DNA from 3 places in the Paenibacillus sp. VMFN-D1 genome. Region 3 is predicted to be linked to each of the others. Evidence: predicted binding sites of a transcription regulator. Region 3 holds the regulator's gene; each other region holds the start of a gene.

Region 1 (5,049 bases), 2.5 Mb from region 3:
AAGGCGAGTTGACGATCACGCGCCCGGTCTGCAGGCGGTTGGCGAACGCCTGGATGACGGCGTCATCGTTCGAATGGATGACGGACGAGTGTCCCATGCCGCCGAATTGGACCACTTCGGCCGCGCGCTCGATGCCCTGCGCCGCCGTCTTGACCTTATAGCAGGCCAGCACCGGGCTCAGCTTCTCAGCGGACAGCGGGTAGGCCGGACCGACGCCCGCCAGCTCGGCCACGAGGATCTTGGTGTCCTGCGGCACCTGAATGCCGGACATTTCGGCGATTTTTACCGCCGACTGGCCGACGATGACCCCGTTCACCGCGCACTTCTCGCTGTTGATGACCAGCTTGGACACGGCCTCGGTTTCGGCCTTGTTCAGGAAGTAGCAGCCGCTGTCCTTCATCAGCTTCCGGACCTGGTCGTACACCTGCTCCTCGATAATGACGGCCTGCTCGGAAGCGCAGATCATGCCGTTGTCGAACGTCTTCGAGAGAATCAAGTCGGTCACGGCCTGCTTCAAATCCGCAGACTGCTCAATGAAGCATGGAACGTTGCCCGGTCCGACGCCAAGCGCGGGTTTGCCCGTGCTGTAGGCGGATTTCACCATCGCCGAGCCTCCGGTTGCCAGCACGAGCGCCACGTCGGGGTGGTTCATCAGCAGCTGCGTCGCTTCCAGGGACGGCGTTTCAATCCACTGCACGCAGTGCTCCGGCGCGCCGGCCGCCATTCCGGCGTCACGCAGCGTGCGGGCTGCTACTGCGCTGCACTTTTGGGCGGAAGGGTGGAAGGCAAAGATGATCGGATTGCGCGTCTTCGTTGCGATCAGCGTCTTGAACATGGTCGTGGACGTCGGGTTCGTCACCGGTGTAACACCGGCGATGATGCCGACCGGCTCGGCGACCTTCTTGTAGCTCTCAAACGCGTTTTCCTCGATAACGCCGACCGTCTTGTCATGCTTGATGCTGTGATAGATGTATTCCGTCGCGAATATATTCTTGGTGATTTTGTCCTCGTAGACGCCCCGGCCGGTCTCCTCGACCGCCATCTTCGCGAGCGGCATGTGCCGGTCCAAACCGGCCAAAGCCATCGCCTGTACGATTTCGTCAATTTCCTCTTGATTCATGTTCAGGTACGCTTCCTGCGCCTTCCTGGCGCGGGCGACCAATCGGTTCACTTCTTCTTGGGCGGAGTTCTTTGTTTCCAGCTTGCTTTCTTTAACAGCCATCGTTTTCTCCTCCTTGGAGACCTTTGCCGGTCCCTCATCTCCTTGATGAGTTCATCCTACTGGAACCCCAGGGGGCTAACTATGACATTACTCACATCGAACTATAAAATTTTTAAGGTCCGAAAAATGCGGTGCTTAGGCGCTTTTTCCGAAATTCTATCGTCTAAACAAAAAAATACCGAATGGAGCTATGGCTCTCCATTCGGCGCAAAGGAATAGCAGTTAGGAGTCATCAAGACTTGAAGACAACAAACCTGGCTTAATCAGCAAAGAGGTGCCCGTAAGTGCCGTCCGCCCTGCGGTAAACGACTTCCTCACGGTTGGTATCCCGGTTCAAGAACAGATGGAAGCTGTGGTCCAGCAAATTCATCTGCAGCACGGCCTCCTGCAGATCCACCGGCTTCATCACGAGCCGCTTTTCTTTTGCAATGACAAAGGCTTCCTCCGGCGCTTCCAGTTCCGGCTGTCCGCCGTCCTGAATGCCGGGGCCGACCGCGCGGCCTTGGCTGCGCAGCTTGCGGCGCGCCCGCTCCTTGTACTTACGGAGCTTGCGGTCCAGCTTATCCGCGGCCTGGTCAATGGCGGCATACATGTCCGCATCCTTCACTTCGACCCGAAAGACCATGCCGTGATAGGGAATGGTAGCTTCAACGACATGCTCCTGTTTTCGGGCCTGCAGCAGCAGGGTAACATGGATGGTCACCGTCTCGTCAAACCAGGATTGGGCCGAACCGATCTTCTGCTCGGCATACGCCTGGAGTGCCGGTGTCACTTCAAAATGTTTGCCATAAATGTGTGTAGCCATGGGATCTGCCTCCTTCAACGGGAAAGGACTCTTGCATGACTTTATTGTAAAACAGCTGGGCACTCTGCGCTGTGAAAAATATCACACCAACCCGGAAACGTCATGCATCCCGGCGCATGACTGATCCTTGACGCAAGTTGGCCATTTACACATGCTTGGTCTGTTTTCGCGGCAGCCGGTGCATGTGCTGGATTTTTTGCACTTTCTCCTTCACCTTCAGCAGCGCAAACGAGCCGGCAAACCAGCCTATAAGTCCCAGCATCAGGCTGGGCCACCAGGCGCCGGTTATTTTCAGGGCATACCAGACCGTCACGACGCAGACAGCGCAGCCGGTCATCCCGTATACCGAACCTCTGGCAACCGCGGCCGCCTTTTCCGAGCCCTGGCTGAGGCCGATCATCAGCACGGCGACGACCATCACCGCGGGAAACGCCGCAAAAATCCCGCCAAGCGCCTTCCACGGCAGCAGGACCGACGCCATATAGCTCAATACGACCGCCAGGCCGCCCAACACGAACCGAAGCAGCAGCTCCCGTAATTTCATTTCCTGTTTCCCCCTTTACAAGCTGAACAGCACATAGGATATCGTGAACGAAACGAGCAGCCAGCCGCCTACGGACAAGGTCAGCCCCTTCTTCCATCCTCTGCTGGTGCACAAGTAACCTGCCGCCGCGGCGCACGCTACATTAATCGCCATACCGATCAAAGCGCCTTGGGACAAATCAATCGAATGGGCGACCAGTTCTCGGGCCCCGTAATCAAACCTCATCGTCAGCAGCGCCGCCAGAAAAACGGCGGGAAACGCGGCAAAAATACCACCGACAGCTCCTCCCGCGCGTTTGGCAATAAGCGATGCCGCCACCACAGCTGCGCCTCCCAGAAGGAACCGCAGCAAAATGCCTATCAGCGATAGATGAGCCAGAGCCATGTCCAATCTCCCCCGTCCGTTTTGTGAAAACAATCACTAACTTTACCGAACCCATCATAGCACAGGGCTGGATCAGCTTCTGTAATCTGCATCACAGCCAATACGGAAAGATCTACAGTCATTTGCCGTTTGATCGCGCTTATTGATCAGACCGCATTTTTAAGTTCTGTTTCCGATATCCTTTCCGTATATTTACAGGGAATGGCAGGCCGGCCGCCTTCATGATGGCTCACCCAAAAGTTAAAACGCTTTAATTTTTAGTTCCGAAAGGAGAGTTACATGGCTGCAATTTTAGGCAAGAGGAAATTTCCCTCATGGATTTGGCCGCTGTTCTTTATCGTGCTGATGTTTCCTTTTTATGGGACGGTCCGGGCAGAGCAACCCGCTCACGACTCCGTCGTTCTGTCGGAATGGATTTTTGATGATTCAGGAGATAGCGGCGTATTTCCGGCTACGGGCGGCCTATTTCAGACCGTTTCCAGCTTCCGGAACGTCGGCGGCTACTTCGAAGATTATGACAGCGGGCAGCATTCCTTGAGCTATCAGGGCTGGGACAGCGGCAGCGGAAAAAAATATTGGCACGCTGTCTTGTCAACGAAAGGATACAAACACATTGCGCTGTCATCGGAGCAGACCTCCACCGGCACGGGACCTCGTGATTTCAAGGTTCAACTCAGCAGCGACAATCAGCACTGGGAGGATGTTCCGGGAGCTGAGCTTAAAATGACTTTAAACCGTTTCAACTGCCCTGCAGATGCATGCAAGCTGACGGATGCTCCCCTTCCCGAGGCAGCGAATGATCAGGATGTCCTGTATATCCGTTGGATCGTCAATTCCAACACAAATACCAAGGGAACTCAAGGAATCGGCAGCACAGGCTCGAGCTTGATCAAGGATATTCGGATCACGGGGTTCCCCATGGACGGCGGCGGCCCGGTCGAAACGCCCACAGAAATGCGGTCCGTTTCCCCTCAGCCGGGTGCCGTCGGGGTAGACCCTTCGGCTTTAATCAGCGTAACGTTCAACAAGCCCGTCTTGATCAACCCGGACCTCTCCGTCATTTTGACGGATCCTCAGGGAACGCCGGTCGGATCCGTCGCGGCGGAAGTCCTTGACCCCGTCACGCTGAGCATCAAGCATCCGGCATTGTCAGGCGGCAAGACCTATACGGTACGCGTGCCCAAAGAGCTCATAACGGGCAGGGACGATCGGGTCCCGCTGGGACAGGACATCTCCTGGAGCTTTACCGTCCGGAATCCCCAAGACACCCCTACCGTTCCGAAGCTGATCAATATGACTTTGACGGGCGATACCAAAACTACCCGGTCGTTTGCATGGTATACGGATGCTCCGTCCCCGTCCGTCGTGCAGATTGCTGAAGGCTCCAATGGATCGGGAGGTCCTTTTCCGGTAAGCGGGACGATGACCTTCCAGGGCACGACGGAAGAAATCCAAACTTATGTCACCAAAGGGGACCGGAAAGCGAACAAGAAAAAGAAATTTTACAGCCATAAAGTGACGGCGACCGGACTGCTTCCGGGAACATCCTATCAATATCGGGTCGGCAGCGGCTCAGCGGACAGCTGGAGTTCTGTTGGAAGTTTCACGACGGATGCAGGGAATCAGCCGTTCCATTTTATCGCCGGATCGGATTCCCAGGCCTCCAGCAAGGGGGATTTTGAACCTTGGGCGGATACTTTCAAAAAAGCTGTTCAGACGATCGGCGATCCGAAGTTTCTGATCAATGCCGGGGATCTTGTGGATAACGGCGACCTCGAAGAGCAGTGGCAATGGATGCTCGGACTTGCGCAGGATCAACTGCTCCATGTTCCGATCGTGCCTGTCGTCGGCGGACATGAGGTTCAGGATTATGACGGCGACGAGACGACGCCGAACTCCAACTTCTATTATCATTTCCATCTGCCGAAACAGGTGGTCGCCAATACGCATGACGGGTCGGTGTACTCTTTTGAGTACGGAAATGCCCTTTTCCTCATCTTCAACTCCCAGTACGCCGGGGAACTGACAAGCAGCGGCAGCATTAAGGAGCAGGATCAGCAGTTTGCCGAACAGGTGGAATGGATGAAATATGTT
Region 2 (5,049 bases), on a different contig from region 3:
ACCACGCTCGCGACTGGCGGATTCGATCGGCGAAGCGATGCAACACCGCGCCGGTTGTCGCAGATGTACTCGCTTGCGCACCACATTTATCTGATGACGGACAAAATTCCGTTGGCCATGGGGGAGAAGCTGCCGCCCGAGCTCAGCGCCGCCGTCAGAAGGGCAGGGGAAGCGTGCGGGCAGCCGGATGCATGGGTTCGAACGCCGCTGCCGGACGACCCGGATCCCCGCATCCGGGATCTGAGGGACCTTGTTGGGCAGCTGGATGCTATTTTTAGCAATGCGGAACCCGAGGGGGAGCAGGACCGCCACAAGCTGACCCGTACGCCGGTGCGAAGCATCCTGGAGGGCAATTTGGATAAGGACTCGATCGTATTTCTGCAGGCGATCCGGTTCGGTGTCATTCTGATGGTGGCTGCTGCTGCCGCGTATGCGTTTCAGCTGAACCGGTCTTACTGGGTGCCGCTCTCCTGCGCTTCGGTGATGCTCGGCGCCACCGTCATCGCCACCTTTCACCGGGCGATTCAGCGATCCCTCGGAACGATACTCGGCATCCTCATCGCGAGCGTGATATTGTGGACCCACCCGGAGGGCTTCGTCGTATCCATAGCGATCATGCTGTTCACCTTTTTTACGGAACTGCTGATTGTGCGCAACTACGCCCTGGCTATGCTGTTCATCACGCCCAACGCGCTGCTGATGGCGGAGACCAATACCCGGATACATAACTTCGGCTATTTTGCCGGCGCTAGGCTGACCGACGTGCTCGTCGGCAGCGTCATCGGCCTGATCGGCGTGCTGCTGGTCGGCAGCCGCTCGGCTTCCAGCCGGATTCCGTACCTTCTCAGCCGGACGATCCGCAGCCAGGCGCAGTTTCTGGCGTTGCTGTTCATTCGGCAGCCTGCGAGTGCCGCAGCGAGGCTGAGCCTCATCCTCCAGCAGCGCTCCATGCGGCGGCACCTGTCCAATCTGAGGACGGTGTACCAGACCGCGCTCGGCGAGATTCCGCGCAGCGAGGAGGAGCTGGAGAAGCTGCTGCCCGTCATCTGGTCGCTGGATCAGTTCGGGTACGTGCTGAACTCCTACGCGCTGAGCGCCCTCCGGCCCGTCCTGCCTGACCAGGAACTGGGAGCGGTGCTGCTCCATCTCGAGAAAATGGCCCAGTCCGCAGAGCAGCGGCGGGAGACGGAAGAGGGGCCGGAGGGAACCGACGGGCTGGAGCTGCCGCTGGTGCCGGATATCGAGCAGGAGCTCGCCGATCTCCGGCATGCGCTGAACGGCAGGTGAGCGGGCACCAATCCCAACAAAAAAACAGCCCTCTTCCATGGCAAATGCCTTGGAAAGAGGGCTGTTTGGTTTAATGCGTCAAACGATGGTTTACAGATTAGTAAGCCAACGTGTAGAGAGCTTTGATGTGGGACAGGTAACGGATGTTACTTGCTTCCTTCATCAGGGATGCAGGCAGGCCTTTGAGGGCCGTGTTGCTTTCGCCGATGGTAGCCACGGCATCTTTACGGCCAAGGCTTGCAAGCGTACCGGAGTTCACCGGAGCAAATGTTTCGAACGCATGGTTTTCGAGCAGGGCATACAGGTTGTAGCCGATCAGCTCGCCCATTTGCCAAGCGATTTGCGCGGTTGGCGGTTGTGGACGTCCGCTTGGATCAAATACAACGGCGCTGTCCCCAGCCACAAACACGTCCGGATGGGAAGTGGATTGCAGGAATTCGTTGACGGTAGCGCGTCCGCGGTTCACTTCGAGGCCGGATTCGCCTACGAGCGGGTTGCCTTGCACGCCGCCGGTCCATACGAAGGTGTTGGTTACGATCTTTTGACCGTCTTTCAGGTCAACCACGTTGCCTTCCACGTTTGTTACAGGCAATCCTGTCAGGAAGGTTACGCCGCGTTTTTCCAGACTGCTTTGCGCGCGCTCGATGAGCGGGTCAGGCAGTACAGGCAGGATTTTAGGGCCGGCTTCAACCAGAAGCAGCTTCACTTCGGCTGGATTTACGCCGTATTTTTTAGCCAGACCAGGCATGATATCAGCGATTTCGCCGACAAGCTCAACGCCGGTCAAGCCGCCGCCGCCGATGAGGATTGTTGCGTCAGCTTCGTTTTTGGTTTTGGAGTATTCACGGATGCGGTCTTCGATGTGCTTATGAATGTTCAGCGCGTCTTCAGCAGACTTCAGCACGAAGCTGTACTGCTCGAGCCCTGGAATGCCGAAGTAAGCCGTTTTACTTCCGAGTGCGACAACCAAAGCGTCGTAAGACAGGCTGGAACCGTCGGAAAGTTTGATTTCTTTGCTGTCTACGGAGAAAGAGTTGACCGTTGCGATCTTCAGGTCGACTTCTTTGCCCTTGAACAGTTTTTCGAGCGGCATAGCGATCGCTTTCTCAGCAATGCTGCCTGCAGCCAGACGGTGCAGCTCGGTAATGATTTGGTGCGTAGGGTATTGGTTCACGACCGTAACCCGTGCTTGATCTTTGTTCATATATTTGCGTACGGTCAGAGCGGCAAGCAAGCCGCCGTAACCGGCACCCAAAATGACAATATGTTTTGACATGGTTTTTCCTCCGTCCTTACTGGTTAGATGTATAAAAGATTATTGTTGTTTTGCTTTTTCCGCAGAGATTTGAAGGTAAGCGTTCAGGAACCGGAAGATTTTTTGAGCTTGCGGATCCTTCAGCATTTTAAGCAGACCAAAAAGACCGATCACTTCGTTGCTGTCTTCAGCGCGGTCTTTCGCTTCGATGACAGTAGCGGCGATGTTCTTCACCGAATGCTTCACAGGCTCCACAATTTCGGTGATCGCGCCGACGGTGTCGCTCTTCAGCACTTTGTCGGTAGCGACGGTTTGAGCGAAGTCATAAGACTTTGTCAATAGATTCACAAGCTCAGTCAGCTTTGGAAGCTGGTCGACCAGAATCGTAAGGGATTCCTGCACCTCAGGTTTGAGCAGCTGGTCCAGCACGTCGTTTTGTTCCTTGCCGACAGACACGTTTTGTGTCTCTTGTTCAGAAATTGCTTCTGACATGTCCATTTCTCCTTTGCGTAAGCAGTTGTGCTTAAGTATTTTTATAATGAAAAGGAGCTCATAGACTCCCTTCGAAGGAGTATCTACAAGCCACAAGACCTTTTCCGTCCGAAAAGGCCTAGTCACTATCGTCCTCCTAATGTTAACATAAATGATCGTAAAAAGGACCACTTTACGAAAGAAATGTGAAAAAATATACATGGTATCGCCGCCATCGATTGGAAAAGAGCTTGCAGGCCGGGCGTCCAGCGTAGCGGACCCGCTTGTTTCATTCGTTTTAAGCATTTTCCAAACGGCCTAGCGCTATGCATTGGCGGGTTTATTTTTTGAGGAAATCTTCTGATATCAAAAAAGCCAATCTCCTTATCTTAAGGAAATTGGCTTATCGTTTGCCTCGGGCAGGAAACCCTGCGTGGAAGACGTTATTTGGCTTAATATCAATCATGGGATCATTCCGCCGGATTTAAGGGATCGGATACCGAATCTACGGCAGCGGGCGCATATTTCCGGTACTGTCTCAGCATGAAAATCCGCCAGCGGAGGATCATGCCAAAGGCCAGAATGAAAAACAGGGCGCCGGTCTGCGGAATCGATACATATTCCTCAATCACCTGGTGCAGCAGCATGCGGACGGCAAGCAGGGCGAAGAGAATAATGATAAAGCTCTTGGAGCGCTGCGCAAAGACCTGTCCCCCGCTTACTTCAAATTTGGTGCTGCGTATCAGCGGATAGGAGAACAGGAACCAGCCGACTAAAAAGGCGATGAGCGCCCACCACAGCGGGATTCTCACAGCCGGGGCGACGAACATCAGGAAACCGGTCGCCATGCCCATCGGCGGAATTAATATTTTCTTTATCGTAACGGGTCTGTGGCTCGCCTTGAGACGGATGAATATGGTCATCAGGGCCAAAACCAACGTCCCCACGGTCGTTCCAATTTGCAAATACAAGGGACTGATATGAGGCACGTCAAGGACTCCCCTCTTGTCAATATCATTTATCACATCTAATAGTATATCACACAATTAGAGAAGTAAACTTGAACGTCATATGACATCTTTACCTGGCCTTGAGGGCAAGGCTGCCGGGCGGTTATGTGCCGGATTCCAGTCCTTTCAGAAAGGCTCTCATGACAAAATGCAGGCTCTCGTCAAAATCCAGCTTCATCTGAAAGCCATTGTTCTGTTCCAGGGAGGCGAAGCCGTGCAGGAGGCTCCGCAGACCGCGGATCGTATGCAAGGTGTTCTGTTCCCCGAGACCGTAGGGTTCGAGAACCCGAATAAAGATGCTCAACAGCTGCTCACCCAGCTTAGCGGTCTCCGGGGAATCCGACGCTTCGATTTTGTAAAAGGCCTCATAGAGGCCGGGGCGCTGGCGGGCAAATGTCAAGTAGCTTGTGCTCAAGCTCAGAATCGCTTCCTCGCCAGATTTGCCGATGACCGCATCGCGCATCAAATCGACCAGATGCTGCATGCAGTAGGCGGCAAGCGCACTGCGCAGGTCCGGCAGTCCGTTCACATGGTTATACAGGGAAGGGGAGCGGACGCCGAGCTTCTGGGCCAAAGCGGACAGCGTCAGGTTATCCAATCCGGCTTCATCGGCCAGTTCGGCCGCGGCAATCAGCAGGGTTTCGCGGTCAAGCCCCATGCGGCGCACCATTAGACCGCCCCCTTCTTCAGGGCCTCCTCGGCCCGGGAAATGGCGACAGCCATCTTATCGGTCGGCTGCGGAATCATTTTGCCGTGGCCGACCGCCAGCCAGGTCGGATTCAGACCGGCCAGCCGTTTGGCGCTGGCGATGGAAGTGGCCTTGCTCCAGGTGGCCATCGCCGGGAAAGGGAACAGCGGCTGCATATGGCCGGATACGGCCAGCGCCGCGCGGGTCTGAAAGGCGTCGCCCGCGATGAGTACGCCGCTGCGCGTGTCGTAGAACGCCATATGTCCCGGCGTGTGTCCGGGGGAGGCGACGGCCAGCAGCGACCCGATGCGGTCTCCGTCTTCCAGCAGCACGTCAGG
Region 3 (5,049 bases):
TTTCGCATGATCCCTCGTTCCCGGATCCGCTAATGAATCTGCAGGTTTGCCAGCAACAGTGCGGTCAGCTTCAGTATGGAAGCCAGTTAATATCGCTGATGTAATGCATGTGAGAAGACGATGCCCGCTGCACGGAAAGCGCCGGGTGTCGTCTTTTTCTATAGAACCGGAAGTTCAAGTTTTTCCTTCCTTGAATTTTCAAATGTGAAATCTTCTGTTATGCTGTTAAGGAGACTGGACGAAAGGATTTAGGAATCATGAAATTTGCCGTACTTGACTTCGAAACGACAGGCAACCAGTCCGCAGACGAAATTATTCAAGTTGGACTTGCCATTATAGAAGAGGATGGGACGATTTCAAAGGTGTATGGCTCTTATGTCAACCCGGGTATCGAAATCCCTCCGTTTATTACGGGACTTACCGGCATTACGAATGAGGATGTGGCCGCTGCTCCGGCCCTGGAAGAAATGATGATGGAGCTCGTGCCGCTGCTCGACGACGTGGTCCTGGTGGGGCATAATGTAGCATTCGATTTTAATTTTTTGCAAAACGCACTCGACCGGTGCGGCTATTTGCCGTTCTCTGGGCGGATTTTGGACACGCTCGACCTGCTCAAAATATGCTTCCCTTCGCTGACTTCCTATCAGCTGGGCATGGTGACCGGACACTTCGGTCTTCAGCATGACCGGCCGCATCAGGCCGACAGCGACGCTTTGGCAACGGCATACGTTCTGCTGAAGTGCCTGGATGAGCTGAACAGCCTGCCGTTGATTACGCTGCAGCGGCTGGCCGAGCTGTTTGCCGATGAGGACAGCGACCTCGGCTGGTATTTCGACGGCCTCTGCCAGGAAAAGGAGCGGGAACCCGCTCAAGATCTGAACAGCCACACCTTTTACCGCCAGCTGGCGCTTAAGGTGGATGACTGGACCGAAATGGCCCCGCCGCGCGACGAAGTGGACGACAATCCGCTCAAAGGCGTCGAGTTTAAGGAATATTTGGCCGAGATCGAAAAACGGCTGCGCGATATTATGCCTCATTACGAGGAACGTGAGCCGCAGACGATCATGTTCGACCAGGTGATGAATGCGCTGGATCAGGACAAGCATCTGCTGATCGAAGCCGGGACCGGGACGGGCAAGTCGCTCGGATACCTGATCCCCTCGATTTATCAGAGCGTGAAGCAGGACCAGAAGGTGATGGTCAGCACGCATACGATCAACCTGCAGGAGCAGCTCCGGGAGCGGGATATCCCACTCTTGACGCAGGTCGTGCCATTTCCTTTCAAGGCAGCCGTGTTCAAGGGCAGACAGCACTATTTGTGTTTGAGAAAATTTGAACATAAAATAAACAGAAGAGACTTTATCAATCCGAAGGAAGACACCATCACGGCCGCCCAGATGATCGTCTGGCTCGCCCAGACCGAATCGGGTGATGACGAGGAGCTGAGCCTCGGCGGCCGTGCGGGAGACTTCTGGGAGACGGTAAGCAGCGACTCGGACTCCTGTCAGGGCCGTGCCTGCCCTTGGTTCCGCAAGTGCTATTACCACCGGGCCAAGCATGAAGCCGGAATCGCGGATGTCGTCATAACGAACCATTCCAAGCTGTTTACGGACGTCAAGGCAGGCCATCAGCTGCTGCCTTCCTACGAGCGGCTCGTGATCGACGAAGCCCATCACCTGGAAGACGTTGCCGGCAAGCATCTCGGACTACATTTGAAGTACTTTACGGTCGTCCATACGCTGACACGGCTCTATAAGGACGCCCGGAGCGGGCAGCTGCCGGCGCTTCGCCAGCTGCTTCAATCGTCGGCCTATGAGCAGGCCGGTGAATGGACCGCCGTAATCGACCGGATGAGCGAGGATTTGGTCGATGTCAAAGAGCACTGGGACAAGCTGAGCGAATTGCTCTTCGGCCTGCTTCCGGAACGGAGCGACGCTGCTCCCGGCGACGGCGGCCAGTATACGCTGCGCCTTCAACCGGGGAAAAAGCCGAAAGAGTGGGAGACGCTGGCAGCGCTCGAAAACCAGATCTTTGTCACGGTAGGGGAAATCGTCCGCAAAGGCGAAAAGATGCTGTCCGAGTACAAGGAGGAGCAGGATGATTACGGTTCCGACAGCCTGATCACCGATATCGGCGGGCTGCTCAAGGACCTCAGCTCCGAGCGGGAGAATCTCCGGTTCTTTATGACGCTGAACGACGAAACCGTCGTGTACTGGATGGAAGCAAGCGGCCATTTCCGCAGTAAATCGCTCCAGCTGTACGCTGTTCCGGTTGACGTCAGCAAGCAGCTCAAGGAGCTGTTTTTTGATAAGAAAAAGAGCGTCATCCTGACGTCCGCCACCTTATCCGTAGATAAATCGTTCCAGTATATGATCGATAACCTTGGACTGCAGGAGGACCAGGACAGCGGACGCCTTGTGACGGTCCAGCTTCCGTCCCCGTTCCGGTACAGGGACCAGGCGCTGCTCGTCATTCCGCGGGATTTTCCAAGCGTGAAGGGAAGTGTCGGGGACGCCCTGTTTGTCGAAACGCTGGCCCGCTCACTGGCGGACGCCGCGATCGCGACCCACGGCCGGATGCTGGTGCTGTTCACCTCGTACCGCATGCTGCGCCAGGTATACGAGCCGCTGAAAGAAGCCCTTGCACAAAGCGACATCGCCGTGCTTGGACAGGGCGTAGACAGCGGCAGCCGCACGAAGCTGATCCGGCGGTTTACGGACAGCAGCGCTTCGGTGCTGCTTGGAACGAGCAGCTTCTGGGAAGGCGTGGACATCCCGGGTGAAGCGCTGACGTGCCTGGCCATCGTCCGGCTCCCGTTCCAGCCGCCGAACCATCCGCTGGTCGAAGCGAAGAGCGAGCTGCTGCAGCGCCAGAAGAAGAACCCGTTCATGAAGCTGTCGGTCCCGCAGGCCGTCATCCGCTTCAAGCAGGGCTTCGGGCGGCTGGTCCGCACCGCCCATGACCGGGGCATCGTTATCGTATACGATACACGCGTCATCGAATCGTATTACGGGAAATACTTCCTGTACTCGCTGCCTGGACCGAAAATGGAGCATATGCAGACAGACCAGATGGTTCCGCGCATCTCTGAATGGCTTCATCAGGACGGTGTGTCTTAAATGAGTCCATTAGATAGAATGAACTAAAGCGGTTAGAACAGGAAGTTCAATGCAAAACTTTAGTTCAATCTATATAACCAAATAAATATTCAAGCCGTTCAATAGGGGGAACATGCATGAAATCGGAGAAAATATCCGAGGCGGTTGTCCGCAGATTGCCTATATATCTTAGATATCTAAATGAGCTGAACAAACGGGAGGTGGCCACGGTCTCCTCCCAGGAGCTCGGGCAGAAGCTGGATCTCAACCCGGCGCAGATCCGCAAGGATTTGGCGTATTTCGGGGATTTTGGCCGTAAGGGGATAGGGTATGACGTGTCCTATCTCATCGAGAAGATCCGTCAAATTCTGAATTTGGACCAGCAGATCAACGCGGTGCTGGTCGGAGCGGGGAATCTTGGTCAAGCTTTGTCCAACTATAACTTTTACCTGAAGGAAAATATGAAGATCGTGGCCGTGTTTGACGCCAATCCGTCCAAAATCGGCACGCGCATCAACACCTTGACGGTACAGGCTATGGATGAGCTGAAAGAAACGATACAAAGTAAAAATATCCGGATCGGGATTATTACCGTTCCGGATTTCGAAGCGCAAAACGTCGCCGATCAGCTGATCGCGGCCGGGATCGAGGCGATTCTGAATTTTGCACCGACGATTCTGAAGGCACCGGCAAGCATTCGGATACACGCCGCCGATTTTACGACGGATTTGCTCAGCCTCGCTTATTATTTGAACAACGGAAAGGACGACACGGAAGATGACGGACAATTTGAAGAGCTCGAGCAGCCGGAGAAACAATCCTAAATGGGCAATCAAGAACGGCAGCTTTGCCGTTTTGCGGCCGGAGCAGCCTGTACTGCATGGCTGGATGGTCATTGAGGGCGACCGCATCACCTATATCGGTGAAGAGGAGCCGCAGCTGGAGGAGGGCGTACAGGTCGTCGACGGCACGCATTTATTTTTTATGCCGGGCCTGATCAACACCCATGGACATACCGCTATGTCGCTGCTGCGCGGTTACGGAGATGACATGGTGCTCCAGGAATGGCTGCAGGAAAAAATGTGGCCGATGGAAGCGAAATTCACGTCCAGTGACGTCTACTGGGGGACTTCGCTGTCCGTGCTTGAAATGCTGAAGGGCGGCACGACGACGTTCCTCGATATGTACGATCATATGGATCAGGTAGGCAAAGTGGTGACTGAATCCGGCATGCGCGCAGCCCTGACCCGCGGTGTCATCGGTCTGTGCCCGGAGGATGTGCAGCGGCACAAGCTGAACGAAGCCATTCAGTTCGCCAAGGACTGGCACGGGCAGGCAGACGGCCGGATCACAGCGATGATTTCTCCGCATGCCCCGTACACATGCCCTCCTGATTTTATTGAGAAGTTCGTTCAGGCGGCGCATGACCTGGATCTGCCGATGCATACGCATATGTCGGAGACCAAGGCGGAAGTGGAGCAGAATGTACGCGATTATGGAACGCGTCCGGCGATTCATTTGGAGAAGCTCGGCATGTTCTCACGGCCGACGATTCTGGCACACGCGGTCCATTTGACAGATGAGGAAATCGACATTTTGGCGAAGCATCACGTGACGGTATCACACAACCCTGGCAGCAACCTGAAGCTGGCGAGCGGTGTGGCCCGCGTTACCGACATGATGCAGGCAGGCATTACGGTTTCCCTGGGAACCGACAGTGCGGCGAGCAATAACAATTTGGACATGTTTGAAGAAATGCGCCTTGCCGCTTTGATACATAAAGGCGTCTCGGGAGATCCGACGGCGGTTCCCGCCGCGGAAGCGCTGCGTATGGGCACGATCTACGGAGCCCAATCCTTGTTCCTGGAGGGAGTCGGTGCACTTGAGGCCGGGATGAAGGCGGATTTTATTGCCGTGAATACGGATCAGGCTCATTTTCTGCCGCGTACGG

Evidence for each region. The regulator Rex, encoded in region 3, represses fermentation and respiration genes when NADH is low (regulators of the CRP and FNR family bind a similar motif). The targets are predictions, from matches to a motif close to TTGTGAAATATTTCACAA.
Region 1: a site for Rex is predicted at 2,977-2,994, ahead of C7820_RS14340 (DUF3147 family protein). Genes of this name have one in related genera too.
Region 2: a site for Rex is predicted at 3,218-3,235, ahead of C7820_RS21875 (helical membrane plugin domain-containing protein). Genes of this name have one in related genera too.

Annotation. Positions count from the first base shown of each region.
Region 1 is NZ_QRDU01000001.1:3,117,715-3,122,763, forward strand. It holds gene adhE (bifunctional acetaldehyde-CoA/alcohol dehydrogenase) at 1-1,222, opposite strand, end outside; gene hpf (ribosome hibernation-promoting factor, HPF/YfiA family) at 1,482-2,027, opposite strand; gene C7820_RS14335 (DUF3147 family protein) at 2,173-2,571, opposite strand; gene C7820_RS14340 (DUF3147 family protein) at 2,587-2,949, opposite strand; gene C7820_RS14345 (fibronectin type III domain-containing protein) at 3,235-5,049, shown strand, end outside.
Region 2 is NZ_QRDU01000003.1:183,571-188,619, reverse strand. It holds gene C7820_RS21885 (FUSC family protein) at 1-1,287, shown strand, start outside; gene C7820_RS21880 (NAD(P)/FAD-dependent oxidoreductase) at 1,385-2,563, opposite strand; gene C7820_RS21875 (helical membrane plugin domain-containing protein) at 2,603-3,034, opposite strand; gene C7820_RS21870 (CcdC family protein) at 3,484-4,002, opposite strand; gene C7820_RS21865 (TetR/AcrR family transcriptional regulator) at 4,127-4,693, opposite strand; gene C7820_RS21860 (MBL fold metallo-hydrolase) at 4,693-5,049, opposite strand, start outside.
Region 3 is NZ_QRDU01000001.1:652,159-657,207, forward strand. It holds gene C7820_RS03180 (tetratricopeptide repeat protein) at 1-104, shown strand, start outside; gene dinG (ATP-dependent DNA helicase DinG) at 258-3,119, shown strand; gene C7820_RS03190 (redox-sensing transcriptional repressor Rex) at 3,236-3,922, shown strand; gene C7820_RS03195 (amidohydrolase) at 3,876-5,049, shown strand, end outside.